Regions from separate parts of the Variovorax sp. DAIF25 genome, predicted to be linked through region 3. Evidence: predicted binding sites of a transcription regulator. Region 3 holds the regulator's gene; each other region holds the start of a gene.
The links. Region 3 encodes sigma-54, which starts transcription at its own class of promoters, with help from an activator protein. Its sites were predicted from a motif close to TGGCANGNAANCTGCTTT; they were not measured.
Positions count from the first base shown of each region.

Region 1: a site for sigma-54 is predicted at 2,822-2,839, ahead of R0232_RS22535 (DUF2126 domain-containing protein). Genes of this name have one in related genera too.
Region 2: a site for sigma-54 is predicted at 2,476-2,493, ahead of R0232_RS22495 (circularly permuted type 2 ATP-grasp protein). Genes of this name have one in related genera too.
Region 4: a site for sigma-54 is predicted at 3,118-3,135, ahead of glnA (type I glutamate--ammonia ligase). Genes of this name have one in related genera too.

Region 1 is NZ_CP136636.1:4,897,290-4,901,406, reverse strand. Features, by position in the region: gene R0232_RS22535 (DUF2126 domain-containing protein) at 1-2,747, opposite strand, end outside; gene R0232_RS22530 (DNA internalization-related competence protein ComEC/Rec2) at 2,869-4,117, shown strand, end outside.
Region 2 is NZ_CP136636.1:4,886,745-4,890,861, forward strand. Features, by position in the region: gene R0232_RS22490 (alpha-E domain-containing protein) at 1-927, opposite strand, end outside; gene R0232_RS22495 (circularly permuted type 2 ATP-grasp protein) at 951-2,447, opposite strand; gene R0232_RS22500 (oxepin-CoA hydrolase, alternative type) at 2,550-3,395, opposite strand; gene R0232_RS22505 (acetate--CoA ligase family protein) at 3,598-4,117, opposite strand, start outside.
Region 3 is NZ_CP136636.1:753,920-758,036, reverse strand. Features, by position in the region: gene R0232_RS03555 (YceI family protein) at 1-46, shown strand, start outside; gene R0232_RS03550 (LysE family translocator) at 69-713, shown strand; gene R0232_RS03545 (phospholipase D family protein) at 723-2,321, opposite strand; gene R0232_RS03540 (RNA polymerase factor sigma-54) at 2,332-3,921, opposite strand; gene lptB (LPS export ABC transporter ATP-binding protein) at 3,952-4,117, opposite strand, start outside.
Region 4 is NZ_CP136636.1:2,381,778-2,385,894, reverse strand. Features, by position in the region: gene glnL (nitrogen regulation protein NR(II)) at 1-964, opposite strand, end outside; gene R0232_RS10885 (hypothetical protein) at 1,005-1,508, opposite strand; gene glnA (type I glutamate--ammonia ligase) at 1,656-3,071, opposite strand; gene R0232_RS10875 (competence/damage-inducible protein A) at 3,219-4,019, opposite strand; gene R0232_RS10870 (EI24 domain-containing protein) at 4,016-4,117, opposite strand, start outside.

The DNA.
Region 1 (4,117 bases), 3.2 Mb from region 3:
AGGCCGAGCCGGCCGGTGCTGGAGTCGGGCGAGTAGAGCTTGTCGATGCAGAACTCGCTGCGGTGCGTGTTGCCCGAGACGTCGATCAGGATGTTGCGCAGGGTGCGGTCGACCAGCCAGGCCGGCATGTGCTGGCCATAGAGCTCGCGGTTCTTCGCGATCTCCTTGAGCGCGATCTCGAGCTCGTAGACCTGGTCGTTGCGCGCTTCGTCCACGCGTGGCGCCTGGCTGGTCGGGCCGATGAACATGCCCGAGAACAGGTAGCTCAGCGAGGGATGGTTGTGCCAGTAGAGCAGCAGGCTGGCCAGCAGTTCGGGCCGGCGCAGGAAGGGACTGTCGGCCGGCGTGGCGCCGCCCATCACGAAGTGGTTGCCGCCGCCGGTGCCGGTGTGGCGGCCGTCGGTCATGAACTTCTCGGCCGACAGCCGGGTCTCGAACGCGGCCTGGTAGAGGAATTCGGTGTGGTCGACCAGTTCCTTCCAGTTGTGGGCCGGATGGATGTTGACCTCGATCACGCCGGGGTCGGGCGTGACCTGCAGCATCTTCAGGCGCGGATCGCGCGGCGGCGGATAGCCTTCCATCACGATGCGCACGCCGAGCTCGCGCGCGGTGGCTTCGACGGCGGCGACCAGGTCGAGGTAGTCCTCGAGGCGCGCCAGCGGCGGCATGAAGACGTAGAGCACGCCCGAGGCGCTGCCCTTCTTCTCGGCCGCCGGGCCGTTGGCGCGGCGCGGGTCGCGCACCTCGACGCACAGCGCGGTGCGCGTGACCCAGTGGGCCGATTCGCCGCGCAGCGGCTGGCGCGTGGCGGAGACGCGCGCGGGATCGCCGGCATCGCCATCGGCCCCGTCACCTGTGTGGCCGGCATCGCCCTGGCCCGGCTTGCCGTCGAGTCCTTCGCCGGTGCCCGGCCCCTGCATGCGCAGCGTGGCGGGCACGGCCGCGGGCGTGCCGAAGGCATAGGGCACGGCGCCCAGGTCGGCACCGGTGCCGCCGGTCGCGCCCACGGTGTAGCGCGCGCGGTAGTCGGCCGCGCTCGGCAGCGCGCCGCGCGCCGCGGTCGGGTCGCGCTCGATCAGGTAGGGGTAGTCGCCCTTGCTGGCCCAGGGTTGCGAATCGAGCGGCAGGCGGTAGCCCATCGGCGAATCGCCGGGGATCAGGTAGAGGCGGTCGTCGCGCAGGAACCAGGGGCCGGTCTTCCAGGCCGGGCCCTCGAGCGCGGGCGCGTCGCGGTTCGCGTTGCCGGGCTCGATCGGCAGCATGTAGCCGATCACCGCGTCGAGCTTCTGCGTGAACACGCGGCGCAGGCGCACGCGTTCGAGTTCGTCGTCGAGCTTCGAGTCGAAGGGGTCGACGTTGACCGGCAGGCGGCGTTCGCGCCACAGGTAGTAGTAGATGTCCTCGAAGCCCGGCTGCACGTAGCGATCGGTCAGGCCGAGCTTGCGCGCCAGCAGGCTGGTGAAGCGGCGCGCGTCCTCGCTGGTGTAGTGGGTCGGGAAGCGTTCGTCGGCGAACAGCTCGGGGTCGTGCCACAGCGTCTGGCCGTCGGCGCGCCAGAAGATCGACAGCGCCCAGCGCGGCAGCTGCTCGCCCGGGTACCACTTGCCCTGGCCGAAATGCAGGAAGCCGCCCTGGCCGTACTCGGCGCGCAGCTTGTGGACCAGCTCGGTGGCGTAGCCGCGCTTGGTGGGGCCGAGCGCGTCGGTGTTCCACTCGGGCGCGTCGCGGTCGCTGGTGGCCACGTAGGTGGGCTCGCCGCCCATCGTGAGGCGCACGTCGCCGGCCTGCAGCCGCGCGTCGACCGCGTCGCCCAGGGTCAGCACCTCGGCCCACTGCTCCTCGGTGTAGGGCTTGGTCACGCGCGGCGATTCGTAGATGCGCGTGACCTTCATGTCATGGCCGAACTCGACCTTCGACTCGTCGACGCCACCCTCGATGGGCGCGGCGCTCGAGGGCGTGGGCGTACAGGCCAGCGGGATGTGGCCCTCGCCGGCCAGCAGGCCCGAGGTGGCATCGAGGCCGATCCATCCGGCGCCCGGCAGGAACACCTCGCACCAGGCGTGCAGGTCGGTGAAGTCGACCGTGGTGCCGCTCGGGCCGTCGAGCGCCTTCACGTCGGGCGTGAGCTGGATCAGGTAGCCCGAGACGAAGCGCGCGGCCAGGCCGCAGTGGCGCAGCAGCTGCACCAGCAGCCAGCCCGAGTCGCGGCAGGAGCCGCTGCCGTTGGTGAGCGTTTCTTCCGGCGTCTGCACGCCGGGCTCCATGCGGATCAGGTAGTTGACGTCCTGCTGCACCTGCTGGTTGATGCCGACCAGGAAGTCGATGGTGCGCTGTTCCTTGCGGTCGATCTTGTCGAGGTAGGCCGCGAGCAGCGGCGTGGGCTCCTCGGTGACGAGATAGGGCGCGAGTTCCTCGGCCTGCGAGGGCGTGTAGGCGAACGGAAAGTTCTCGGCCTGCGGCTCGAGGAAGAAGTCGAAGGGGTTGTAGACCGCCATCTCGACCACGAGGTCGACCGTGACCTTGAACTCGCGCGTCTTCTCGGGGAACACGAGCCGCGCCTGGTAGTTGGCGAACGGGTCCTGCATCCAGTTGACGAAGTGATCCGCGGGTTCGACGCGCAGCGAGTACGAGATGACGTTGCTGCGGCAATGCGGTGCCGGGCGCAGCCGGACGACCTGCGGGCCGAGTTGCACCAGGCGGTCGTATTTGTAGTGGGTGACGTGGTGGAGCGCGGCGTGGATGGACATGCGTTTTTGTGTGCAGTACTGGCAGATTGCATCGAAAAGATGTCTCTGGTGAGACGCATACTAGCCCAGAAGACAAAGCAATTAGCGCGCCACGGAGCGTCGTTGGGGGAGGGTTTGCATCATGGTCGCCAAGGGTGTGCGAGACGCATCCGATGCCGTCTTGCGCGCGCGCTGCGCGTTCGTCGCGCTCGCGGCGGCGCTCGCGGGCGTGGCGCTGCAACTGCGGCAGCCGGTGCTGTGGGACGGCATGGCTTACGCGGGCGGACTGCTCGCGGGCATCGCAGGTCTCATCGGGGTTTGGCGCATGCCGCGGCATGCGCGAGTCGCCTGGGTCTGCGCCGCGCTGGCCGGTGCGGCGATCGGCGCGGGGCTCGCGGGCGCACGGGCCACGGTCTATGCGGCGGGTGCGCTCGATCCCGCGCTCGAGGGGCGCGACCTGCAGCTCATGGGCGTGGTGTCGCAGATGCCGCAGCGCGGCGAGGCTGGAACGCGCTTCCGTTTTGCCGTCGAGTCCGCGCGCTGGGCGGACCCTGCCATGGCCGGATCGCCCGCGGTGCCCGACCGCATCGCGCTCGGCTGGTATGCCGAAGGCGGCAGCCTCTGGAACGGCCCGGCCGATGCGTCCGCACCGACGCTCCTGCCCGAGAGCCCGGTGCATGCGGGCGAGCGCTGGCGCCTGACCGTGCGCCTCAAGGCGCCGCATGGCCAGCGCAACCCGCATGGCTTCGACAGCGAGCTGTGGATGTGGGAGCAGGGCCTGCGTGCCAGCGGCCATGTGCGCCTCGGCGCGCGCGACGAGGCGCCCGCGCGGCTGGGCCTCACGGGGCGGCACCCGATCGAGCGCGCGCGCGAGGCCGTGCGCGATGCCATCTTCGCGCGCGTGGCCGAGCGCTTTGCCGCGGGCGTGATCGCCGCGCTGGTCACGGGCGACCAGGGCGCGATCGACCGCGAGGGCTGGGACGTCTTCCGCGCCACCGGCGTGGCCCACCTGATGTCGATCTCGGGCCTGCACGTGACCTTGTTCGCATGGCTTGCCGCGCATGTCGTCGGCGCGCTCTGGCGCCGCAGCCCGCGGCTGATGCTGCGCCTGCCGGCACAGCGCGCGGCGCTCGCGGGCGGCGTGCTGCTGGCCACGCTCTATGCGCTGTTCAGCGGCTGGGGCGTGCCATCGCAGCGCACGGTCTGGATGCTCGCGACCGTCGCGCTGCTGCGCCTCACGGGGCGGCGCTGGCCCTGGCCGCACGGCTGGCTGCTGACCGCGGCGGTGGTGGTCGCGCTCGATCCCTGGGCCCTGACGCAGGCCGGCTTCTGGCTCAGCTTCGTCGCGGTGGGCGTGCTGTTCGCCACCGACGCGGGCTGGCCCGGCGACA
Region 2 (4,117 bases), 3.2 Mb from region 3:
GATGCGCACGCCGAGTTCGTTCACGCGGTCGAGGAACTGCGTGAGGTAGGCATGCAGGCCGGTGGCGAGGATCTCGTCGACGCGCGCGTACTGCAGGTCGGCCAGCAGCTTGCCGGCACGGCGCTGGGTTTCGGCGCTCTGCTCGTTCTGCACCTTCGCGAGGTTGGCCACCACCTCGGCCAGGCTCGCATGCAGCGAGCGCGGCATGTCGGCGCGCAGGATCAGCAGCTCGGCCACGCGCTCGGGCTTGATCACGTCGCGGTAGACCTTGCGGTAGACCTCGAAGGCCGAGACGCTGCGCAGGATCGCGCTCCAGTGATAGAAGTCGTACTCCTGGTCCTCCTCGGTGGCGGCACCGAAGAACTCGCTGTTGAGCGCGTGGAACTTCACGTCGACCAGCCGCGCCGTGTTGTCGGCGCGTTCGAGGAAGGTGCCCAGGCGCGAGAAGTGGAAAGCCTCGTCCTGCAGCATCGTGCCCAGCGTGACGCCGCGCGAGAGGTGCGAGCGGAACTTGACCCATTCGAAGAACTGGCCGGGGTCGCGCTCGAAGTCGCCCGCGCGCAGCATGCGATTGACCTCGAGCCAGGTGGTGTTCTGCGTTTCCCAGGCCTCGGTGGTCAGCGCGCCGCGCACCGCGCGGGCGTTCTCGCGCGCGGCCTTGAGGCAGGAGACGATCGAGGACGGATTGCTCTCGTCCTTGACCATGAACTCCATCACCTCGTTGGGCGCGATCTGGTCGTACTTCTGGTTGTACGAGGGCAGCAGCTCGCTGATCGAGAGCACGCCCTGCCAGCCGTACTTGGCGACCTCGGCCGACTGCGGCAGCAGCGAGGTCTGGTAGTTGACGTCGAGCATGCGCGCGGTGTTCTCGGCGCGCTCGGTGTAGCGGGACATCCAGTAGAGGTGGTCTGCGGTGCGGGACAGCATGTGGTTCTCCGGGCTTCTTGCACTCAGGCCGACTGGCTCTGCGACTGGGACTGCGTCTTCGGCTTGGCCGTGCGGTCGGCCTCGAGGATCCAGGTGTCCTTGGTGCCGCCGCCCTGCGAGGAATTGACCACCAGCGAGCCTTCCTTGAGCGCCACGCGCGTGAGGCCGCCGGGCACCATCTGCACCTCGCTGCCCGAGAGCACGAAGGGCCGCAGGTCGATGTGGCGCGGCGCGATGCCGGCGTCGACGAAGGTCGGCGAGGTCGACAGGCTCAGCGTGGGCTGGGCGATGTAGCCGTCGGGCTTGGCGATCACGGCCTTCTTGAAGTCCTCGATCTCGGCCTGCGTGGCGGCCGGGCCGATCAGCATGCCGTAGCCGCCGGCGCCGTGCACTTCCTTGACCACCAGGTCCTTCATGTTGTCGAGCGTGTACTGCAGCTCGTCCTTGTTGCGGCACATGTAGGTCGGCACGTTCTTGAGGATCGGCTGCTCGCCGAGGTAGAACTCGATCATCTTCGGCACGTACGGATAGATCGACTTGTCGTCGGCCACGCCGGTGCCCACGGCATTGCAGATCACGACGTTGCCGTCGCGGTAGGCGCGCATCAGGCCCGCGCAGCCGAGCGTGGAACTCGGGCGGAACACCTCGGGGTCGAGGAAGTCGTCGTCGACGCGGCGGTAGATCACGTCGACGCGCTTCGGTCCGCGCGTGGTGCGCATGTAGACGAAGTTGTCGCGCACGAACAGGTCCTGCCCCTCGACCAGCTCGACGCCCATCTGCTGCGCGAGGAAGGCGTGCTCGAAGTAGGCGCTGTTGTACATGCCGGGCGTGAGCACCACCACCGTGGGCTCGGCCGTCGCGGCCGGCGCGCTGGCGCGCAGGGTCTCGAGCAGCAGGTCGGGGTAGTGCGCCACCGGCGCGATGCGGTTCTGGTTGAACAGCTCGGGGAACAGCCGCATCATCATCTTGCGGTTCTCGAGCATGTAGCTCACGCCGCTGGGCACGCGCAGGTTGTCCTCGAGCACGTAGTACTCGCCGTTGCCGCTGGCGTCGGGCGCGCGCACGATGTCGATGCCCGAGATGTTCGAGTAGACGTTGTGCGGCACGCTCACGCCCATCATCTCGGGGCGGAACTGGGCGTTGTTGAGGATCTGCTCGGCCGGGATGATGCCGGCCTTGATGATTTCCTGGTCGTGGTAGACGTCATGCAGGAAGCGGTTGAGCGCCGTGACGCGCTGTACCAGCCCCTTCTCCATGCTGTCCCACTCGTGCGCCGGAATGATCCGGGGCAGCAGGTCGAACGGGATCAGCCGCTCGGTGCCCGAGCCGTCCTCGTCCTTGGCGCCGTACACGGCGAAGGTGATACCGACCCGGCGGAAGATCATTTCCGCCTCTTCGCGCCGCGAACGCATCACCTCGCCGGGTTGCTTCGCTAGCCATTGGTCGTATCGCTTGTAGTGCTGCCGGATCGCGGCTCCCGCATAGGGGAGCTGCTCATACATCTCGTCGAATTTGTGCATGGAACGACCAATCTCCTTGAGCCATAGCTTAGCAAGTTCGAGGCCAGTAGAACCCCTGATGCCAAGCCCGGGAAGGCGGCGGTCGAAATTTTTTTCGCGCCTTCAGAGCACCGGGGCCTCGCCGGCGACGCGCTCGCGGCGCGGCGAGAGAAAGGCCTTGATGCGCTCCGCGCTCTCGTCGCCATAGAGGCTGGCGACGAAGAACTCGCGCTCGGCGTCGAGCTGTTCGCGCCGGCTGCGCCCGCGCGCCGCGTGCACGAGCTGCTTGATGCGCGCCTGCACCTCGAACGGGCCGCGCGCCAGCCGCTGCGCCCACTCGAGCGCCGCGGCGCAGGCCTCGCCGGGCGGCACCACCTTGTTGACCACGCCCCAGCCGTGCAGCCGCTGCGCCGTGCAGGGCGTGCCGTCGAGCAGCAGCTCGAGCGCGGCCTGCGGCGGCAGCGCGCGCGCCAGCGAATCGGTGGCGCCGCCGTCGGGCGTCAGGCCCATGGTCACGAAGGAGGTGGCGAACTTCGCGTCCTCGGCCGCCACGATCAGGTCGCAGGCCAGGGCCAGCGAGAAGCCGCCTCCGGCCGCCGCGCCCTCGACCGCGGCGATGACCGGCTGCGGCGCCGCCTCGATCGCGTGGATCCAGTCGTGCAGCGCCGCCAGGTGCTCGTGCTGCTCGGCGGCCGGCAGCCGGCGCTGGCGGGCCAGCCGGCGCAGGTCGCCGCCGCCGCTGAAGTGATCGCCCTCCCCGCACAGCACGATGGCGCGCACCGTGCGAAAGCCCGCGGCGTCGCGCATGGCCTTGGCCGCGGCGCGGTAGACCGCGGGGCTGAGCGCGTTGCGCACGCCGGGATTGCTGAGCGTCAGCACCAGCACCGGGCCGTCGCGGTGCGTCTTGAGCCGCGCGGCGGAGCTGGTGCCGGCATGGCTGCTGGTGATGGCCGGAGCGGCGCCCGTCATGGCGCGGCTCCGGGAAAAGGACGTGGAACGTCCTCGCGCCTGTGCGGTTGCATGCGACTTCCCCCTGTTTGTTTCAGGGCCTGTTAACGCTATGCAATGGGTCGCCTTGCATAGTGTTAACAGGCCCTGGTTCGCTACAACGGATGGGACGCCACCGGCAGCGACTTGGCAAGGGCTTGTTCGCGTGCTTTTAACAACTAGTTCACGATTTCAACTCCACCGACCGCTCGACCAGCGCATCGACCACCAGCGCGCCCTCGCCGCGCGCGCCCACCATCACCGGATTCACGTCGATCGAAGCGATGCGCCCGGGCGCCGCGGCCAGCAGCCGGCCGACGGCGACCGCGATGTCGGCCAGCGCATCGACGTCGAGCGGCGGCTCGCCGCGCACGCCCTCGAGCAGCGGCGCGATGCGCAGCGTCTTCAGCGCCGCCTTCACGTCCGCCGCGGCGAAGGGCGGCAGCAGCACCGCCACGTCCTGCAGCGCCTCGACGTACTTGCCGCCGTCGCCCACCACGACGACCGGGCCGAACACCGGGTCGTGGCGCGCGCCGACCATGCATTCGTGCCGCCCCTTGCGCATGGCCGCGACGATCACGCCCTCGCGTGCCGCGCCGAGTTCGGCCAGCCGGCGCCACTGGGTCTCGAACAGCGCGCCCGCCGCCTGCGCGCTGTCGACGCCCAGCGCCACCAGGCCGTGCTCGGACTTGTGCGGCACGTCG
Region 3 (4,117 bases):
GGTGAAGCTGCTGGTGCAGGTCGAGGCGGTGAACGTGCAGCAATGAATTTCGAAAGAGAGCCCCTCCGATGATCGACACCACCCTTTCCCTGCTCGGCATCGCCGGCGCCATGGCCGTGGGCGCGATGAGCCCGGGCCCGAGCTTCGTGATGGTGGCGCGCACGGCCGTGGCCTCGCGCGCCGACGGCCTCGCGGCCGCGCTCGGCATGGGCGCGGGCGGGCTGGTGTTCGCGATCGCGGCGCTCGCGGGGCTGCAGGCCGCGTTCCTCGCGGTGCCGGCGCTCTACCTCGCGATCAAGGGCTTCGGCGGCGCCTACCTGGTCTACCTGGGCATCCGCATCTGGCGCGGCGCGCGGCAGCCGCTCGCGATGGCGCCGGAGGCGGGCACGCCCGCCGCATCGGGCGGCCGCGGCAAGCGCACCTTCCTGCTCGGGCTGGCCACGCAGGTCAGCAACCCGAAGACGGCCGTGGTCTACGCGAGCATCTTCGCGGCCTTCCTGCCGCGCGAGGTGCCGCTGGTGCTGGCGCTCGCGGTGCCGGCCGTGATCTTCTGCATCGAGACCGGCTGGTACGCCATCGTCGCGCTCGCGCTGTCGTCGGCGGCGCCGCGTTCGGCCTACCTGCGCTACAAGACCTGGATCGACCGCGCGGCCGGCGGCGTGATGGGGCTGCTGGGGCTGCGGCTGGTGTGGTCGGCGGTGCGCGGGACCTGAGGCCGATTCCTAGAGCAGGCTCTCCGGCGTCAGCGGCGCCAGCAGTTCGAGCATGGTGCGATCCCAGAAGCCCGAGTCGGGCTCCTCGCTCAGCACCGTGGTCTTGCCGGCCTCCTCGCTGATCCACTCCAGGCGCGAGTCGCTGCCTTCGGCGAAGCGCAGCCTGTAGGCGCCCTGCTGCTTGAGCACCTCGAGCAGCTTCAGCGCCTGCTGCGCCATCTCGGGGCTGCGGATGAACAGGCCGATCTCGGTGTTGTGGACCTCGGATCGCGGGTCGAAATTCATCGAGCCGACGAACAGGATGCGCTGGTCGATCACCGCCGACTTGGCATGCAGCCGGCCGACCGAGGTGCCGAACAGGCCCAGCCGCACGCTGCGGCGGGTGCGGTTGGTGCTGAGTTCGTAGAGCTCGGCGCCCAGGCGCAGCATCTCGGGCCGGTAGCGGCGGTAGGCGGTGTGCACCAGCGGCTCGTCGGTGGCGGCGAGCGAGTTGGTCACCACGCTGATCTTCACCTGGCGCCGGCGGATCTCGTTCATCACCTCGAGCCCCGCGGCGCCCGGGATCAGGTAGGGCGAGACGATGGTGACCTCGCTGCGCGCGCGGCGCATCTGCTCGACCACGTTGTAGCGCACGCTGTCGACGTCGAGCAGCGGCACGCCGCCGTACGAGGCGGTCTTGCCGATCACGCGGTCGGGCGAATCGGCGTAGGCCTCGGCCGTGGTCCAGATCAGGCCGAGCCGGCCGGCGTCGAGGTCCTCGGCGATCGGGCCGTAGCCCAGCAGGTCGTTGGGCGCGGGCTTCGGCGGCGGCGGCGTGGTGTCGGGGCCGGTGGCGGCCTCGAAGCGGCGCTGCAGTTCGTCGTTCGGCAGCGTGCTCGCCACCACCGACTCGACGGGCCGCACGTAGGGGCTGTTCCAGTACTGGTCGAACAGGCTGCCCAGGCGCGGGATCAGCGCGCCCGTCACGAAGGTGTCGAGGTCGATGAAGTTCTCGCCCGCGGTGCGCCGGAAGTACTGGTTGCCGATGTTGCGCCCGCCCGCCACGGCCATCGCGCCGTCGGCGATGAACAGCTTGTTGTGCATGCGCCGGTTGACGCGGCTGAAGTCGAACAGCGAGGCGGTGAAGCGCGCGAGCAGGCTGCCGCGGCCGGCCGGGAAGGGGTTGAACAGGCGCAGCTCGACATTGGGCGTGGCCGCGAAGCCGCGCAGCAGCTCGTCCTCGCCCGCGGTGTAGAGGTCGTCCATCAGCACGCGCACCCGCACGCCGCGCTGCGCGGCATCGCGCAGGGTGCGCAGCAGGTAGCGGCCGGTCTCGTCGTTCTCGATCTGGTAGTACTGGACGTCGAGCGTGCGCTGGGCGCGGCGCGCGAGCTGGATGCGGGTGTCGAAGGCGAAGTCGCCGCCGGGCATGAGGCGAAAGCCGCTGAGGTCGGGGTCGGGCTGTGCGGCCAGCGCGATGCGCCCGAGCGCAGTGTCCTTCGACACGGCGATGGCCTTGGTGGGCGTGCGCGGGGCCTCGTCGGGCAGCGAGGCGCAACCGGCGGCCAACAGCGCGGCCGCGATGGCGAACACCCAGGGCCCACAGCGCGACAGCAGGCGTCGGGCCATCGGCGGCTTTCTACAGGGCCTTGCGCAGGTTGGCGGGCGCGATGCGCAGCGCCTCGCGGTACTTGGCGACGGTGCGGCGCGCGCACTCGATGCCCTGCTCCTTGAGCATCTCGGAGATCTGGCTGTCCGACAGCGGCTTCTTCACGCTCTCCGAACCGACGAACTGCTTGATCAGCGCGCGCACCGCGGTGCTCGAGGCATTGCCGCCGGTCTCGGTGCCCAGCGCCGAGCCGAAGAAGTACTTGAGCTCGACCGTGCCGAAGGGCGTGGACATGTACTTCGCGGTGGTCACGCGCGAGATGGTGGATTCGTGCAGCCCGAGCTCGTCGGCGATCTCGCGCAGCACCAGCGGGCGCATCGCGAGCTCGCCGTGCACGAAGTAGCTCTTCTGCCGCTCGACGATGGCGTTGCTCACGCGCAGGATGGTGTCGAAGCGCTGCTGGATGTTCTTGATGAACCAGCGCGCCTCCTGCAGCCGCTGCGACAGCGCCTGGCTGCCCTCGCCCTTGTGCGACTTGAGCGCGCCGGCATAGATGTCGTGCACGCGCAGCCGCGGCATCACCTCGGGGTTGAGCATGACGCGGAACTTCACGTTGGTGCCGCGGCCGGTCTTGGTGACGATCACGTCGGGAATGACGATGTTGCGCTCGACATCGACGAAGCGGCGGCCCGGCTTGGGTTCGAGCCGCGCGATGACCTGCAGCGCCGAGCGCACCAGTTCCTCGTTGGTACGCGTGAGCGTGGCGAGGCGCTTGAAGTCGCGCCGCGCGAGCAGCTCCATCGGCTGCTTGCAGATGGCGAGCGCGGTCTTGCGCACCAGCTCCTCGTCCTCGGTTTCGTCTTCGTCGGCCAGCGCGCGCAGCTGGATCGCGAGGCATTCGCCGAGGTCGCGCGCGCCCACGCCCGCGGGCTCCAGGCTCTGCAGCAAGCCCAGCGCGACCTGGAAGTGGTGCACCAGTTCGTCGAACTGGTCGTTGTCGTCGCCCGCGAGGCCCGAGGCCAGCGCCGGCAGCGAATCCTCGAGGTAGCCGTCGTCGTTGAGCGACTCGATCAAAAAGCGCAGCGCGGCGCTGTCGTTCTCGTTGAGCCGCAGGCTCAGCGCCTGGCGGTGCAGGAAGGACTGCAGCGATTCCTGGCTGCGCGCGAGCTCGGTGGCATCGGCGCGCTCGTCGTCGCCGGTGCTGCTGTTGTTGCGCGCGGGCGCGTCGCTGCCCCATTCGCTGTCGTCGGGCGCCATGTCGACGGTGCCGTCGCCTTCCCAGTCGGGCTCGCGCTCGGGCGAGTCGAGGGCCGGCTCGGCCTCGGACGACGAGGCGGTCTCGGTGGACGTGGTCGAGGTCGAAGGCGCGGCGCTCGCGTAGTCGCTCTCGGCTTCGCGCTCGGTGTCCTCGCGCGGCGCGGGCGTGTCGGCGGCGTCGAGGCCGAACTCCTCGCGCGCGGCTTCCTCGGCGGTGCGCTCGAGGAAGGGGTTCTCGTCGAGCATCTGCTCGACCTCCTGGCTCAGTTCGAGCGTGGAGAGCTGCAGCAGCCGGATCGACTGCTGCAGCTGAGGCGTCAGCGCGAGATGCTGCGAAACGCGCAGCGACAAGCCTTGTTTCATGCCCTCAGGAAATGACTTGCACGAGGGTCATCACATGCGGAAGTGCTCGCCCAGGTAGACCCGGCGCACTTCGGCGTTGTCGACGATCTCCGAGGGCGTGCCCTGTGCCAGCACATGGCCGTCGCTGATGATGAAGGCGTGGTCGCAGATGCCCAGCGTCTCGCGCACGTTGTGGTCGGTGATCAGCACGCCGATG
Region 4 (4,117 bases), 1.6 Mb from region 3:
CACCCTCTCTACCCGACACCAGCGGATAGAAGATTCGGTCCTTGATCGCGTCCGGCACGCCCGGTCCATTGTCGATGACATGCAATTCCAGTGCCAATCGATACCACTGCTTGTTGAAGATCACCTGACGCGCGACCCGGGTCTTGAAAGTGATGCACGCATCGCCGGCCGCGCGGCGCTCGGCCAGGGCCTGCGCGGCGTTGTGGACGATGTTGAGCGTGGCCTGGATCAGCTGCTCGCGGTCGCCGCGGAACTCGGGGATCGAGACGTCGAAGTCGCGCTCGATGTGCAGGTCGCGCGGGAACTCCGCGAGGATCACCGAGCGCACGCGCTCGCAGACCTCGTGGATGTTGACGTCGCCCACCACGTGGGGCCGGCGGTGCGGCGCCAGCAGCCGGTCGACCAGCGTCTGCAGCCGGTCGGCCTCGTGAATGATGACCTGGGTGTATTCGATGAGGTCGCGCGACTCGACCTCCATCTGCAGCAGCTGCGCGGCGCCGCGGATGCCGCCGAGCGGGTTCTTGATCTCGTGCGCGAGGTTGCGGATCAGTTCCTTGTTGGCCTGCGCCTGGTCGAGCAACCGCTCCTCGCGGTCCTGCCGCACCTGGTGCTCGAGCGGCAGCATCTCGACGATCAGTTCGCCGGCCTTCTCGCCCTTGGCCAGCGTGACCTGCACCGGCATCAGCTCGTGGTTGACGCGGCGCAGGAAGGCCTCGTAGCGCAGAGTGGCGAAGTCGTTGGCGCTCGCGCCGTCGATGGCGGTGCGCAGCACCTGGGGTTCGTGGAAGCAGGCGCCGAACTGCGAGCCCTCGAGCGTGCGGCGCGAGGTGCCGAGCGCATCTTCGAGGCCGGCATTGGCGAACAGCACCGAGCCCTTGCTGTTGACGACCGCGATCAGGGTCGACAGCAGGTCGAAGGCCTGAAAGCGCGGACTGGCGCTTGCCGCCTTCTTTCCGAAAGCCATGGAAATCCTGTGGTGTTCGTCCTGCCGATGCAGGAACGGGTTAGTTCTTGGGTGCCGGCAGGCGGCTGATCTCGCGGCGGATGCCGGCGATGTCGCTTTCGTTGCGGGCCAGCTCGGCCTTCATCTCGGCCACGCGGTCGAGGTACTTCTGGTAGTTGCGGCCTTCGCTGCCCTGCTTCTCGGGCTCACCGTTGTTGTATTCCTTCTGCAGCTCGGCCTGGCGGGACTCGGCCTTGCGCAGCTCGGACTCGAGCACCGAGCGCGCCTCGCCGTCGCGCGCGCGCTGGTCGGAACCCTCGACGCGCGGGCTGCCGGCCGGCGAGCGGGCCGCGGAGGTCGAAGCGGCGGCACCGCCGAGCGCGGCACGCGAGGCGCCCTGCACGACGGTGACGTTGCCGCCCTCCATCACCTTGCAGCCGCGCTGCTGCGCGACGGTGGCGTTGTTGGTGTATTCGTTCCCGCAACGCCAGACGCGCTCCTGGGCAAGCGCCGGCAGGGCGAACAGGGAAGCGGCCAGGAGGAGAAGTGGTGCGGCAGTCTTCATGGGATCTTGGGGACCTCGAGGGCCCGGGAGAGCGCGAAAAGGCGCATTTTCATGCAATTCGACGCCCCCGATGACAGGATGTTCCGGCCCCAATGAAAAGGACGGCCGAGGCCGTCCTTTCGTGTTACTCCGAGCGGGAAACCGCGATCAGAGCGAGTAGTACATGTCGAATTCGACCGGGTGCGTGGCCATGCGGAAGCGCGTGACTTCCTGCATCTTCAGGTCGATGTAGGCATCGATGTACGCATCGGTGAACACGCCGCCCTTGGTCAGGAAGGCACGGTCCTTGTCGAGGTACTCGAGGGCCTGGTCGAGGCTGTGGCAGACGGTCGGGATCAGCGCGTCTTCTTCCGGCGGCAGATGGTAGAGGTCCTTGCTCGCGGCTTCGCCCGGGTGGATCTTGTTTTCCACGCCGTCGAGGCCGGCCATCAGCAGCGCTGCGAAACCGAGGTACGGGTTCATCAGCGGATCGGGGAAGCGCGCTTCGACGCGGCGGCCCTTCGGGTTCGCCACGAACGGGATGCGGATCGAGGCCGAGCGGTTCTTGGCCGAGTAGGCCAGCTTCACCGGGGCTTCGAAGCCGGGCACCAGGCGCTTGTAGCTGTTGGTGCCGGGGTTCGTGATGGCGTTCAGGGCACGGGCGTGCTTGATGATGCCGCCGATGTAGTGCAGCGCGAAGTCCGACAGGCCTGCATAGCCGTCGCCGGCGAACAGGTTCTTGCCGTCCTTCCAGACCGACTGGTGCACGTGCATGCCCGAGCCGTTGTCGCCGACGATGGGCTTGGGCATGAAGGTGGCGGTCTTGCCGTAGGCGTGGGCCACGTTGTGGATCACGTACTTCTGCAGCTGGACCCAGTCAGCGCGCTGGATCAGCGTGCTGAACTTGGTGCCGAGTTCCATCTGGCCGGCGTTGGCCACTTCATGGTGATGCACTTCGACCGGGATGCCCAGCGATTCGAGCACCAGGCACATTTCCGAACGCATGTCCTGGAAGCTGTCGACCGGGGGAACCGGGAAGTAGCCGCCCTTGACCGCGGGACGGTGGCCGCTGTTGCCGTGCTCGTATTCCTTGTCGGTGTTCCACGAGGCTTCTTCGGAATCGATCTTCACGAAGCAGCCCGACATGTCGTTCTTCCAGCGCACGCCGTCGAACACGAAGAATTCGGGTTCCGGACCGAAGTAGGCCGTGTCGCCCAGGCCCGAGGCCTTCATGTAGGCTTCGGCGCGCTTGGCCAGCGAACGGGGATCGCGCTCGTACGGCTTGCCGTCGGTCGGGTCGATCACGTCGCAGGTCAGGATCATCGTGGTCTCTTCGAAGAAGGGATCGATGTTGGCGGTGTTCGGGTCGGGCATCAGCTGCATGTCCGACGCCTCGATCCCCTTCCAGCCGGCGATGGACGAGCCGTCGAACGCGTGGCCCGAGCTGAACTTGTCTTCATCGAAGTGCGACACGGGCACGGTCACGTGTTGTTCTTTACCGCGGGTGTCGGTGAAACGGAAGTCGACGAACTTGACCTCGTTTTCCTTCACGAGCTTCATGACGTCGGCGACGGTCTTTGCCATCAATTTCTCCTGAGTTGGATGGGTGGTTGGGAATACAGGGATGCGGGATGCAGTTTCTGTGCCATTGTCGCCTGCGATGAAGGGCCGGCGACGCGCACTTTGGCGGCCTGAAACACGGTCGAATTCACCAAATTGGTGCGATCAAAATCAACGCACCAATTCTGGGCCAAGTTGTGCATTAAAAGTGTGCAGGCCTTCGATGAGCTGGCCGTAGGCCGCGTCGAGCAGTTCCGGGTCGCCCTTGACGCCGAGCTCGATATGACGGCCGTACTGGGGGTGATCGACGCTCGGCAGGCTGAAAACCTTGATGCGCGCATGGCGCTCCTCGATCGCCTGCATCAGGGGCGTGAGGGTGGCTTCCATGGCACCGAAAACGATCACGGACTTCTCCAGGACCCGGGTCCGGACGAAAAGATCGGCATACCGGGCGTCGAGCACCGACTCGATCATCGGCCAGGCCATGACCGGGAAACCGGGCACGAAATGGACGTCGCCCACGCTGAAGCCCGGGATCTTGTTGTAGGGGTTGGCGATGATCCGGGCGCCCTCGGGAAACACGCCCATGTTGAGCCGGTGGATGTTGTCGGGCCGGTCGGGCTCGTAGGCCACGCCCTGCTCGCGCGCCGTGTCCTGCATGCGCTCGCGGATCAGCAGCTCGGCTTCGGGATGCAGCGCCAGCGGCACGCCCAGCGCCTTGGCGGCGCACTGGCGGGTGTGGTCGTCGGGCGTGGCGCCGATGCCGCCGGTCGAGAAGACGACGTCGCCCGAGGCGAAGGCGCGCGCCAGCGCGGCCGTGATGCGCTCGGGCACGTCGCCCACGTATTCGGCCCAGCCGAGCTGCAGGCCGCGCGCCGCGAGCAGCTCGATCACCTTGGGCATGTGCTTGTCGAGGCGCTTGCCCGAAAGGATCTCGTCGCCGACGACGATCAGGCCGAATTCACGGGTCATGGGGATTTCCATTGGGAGAGAACGGCCTGGTCGGCCTCGATGGCGGCGGCGTCGCCCGGGATGGCGGCCGCCGCGGCGGCCGCGCGCTGGCCACGCAG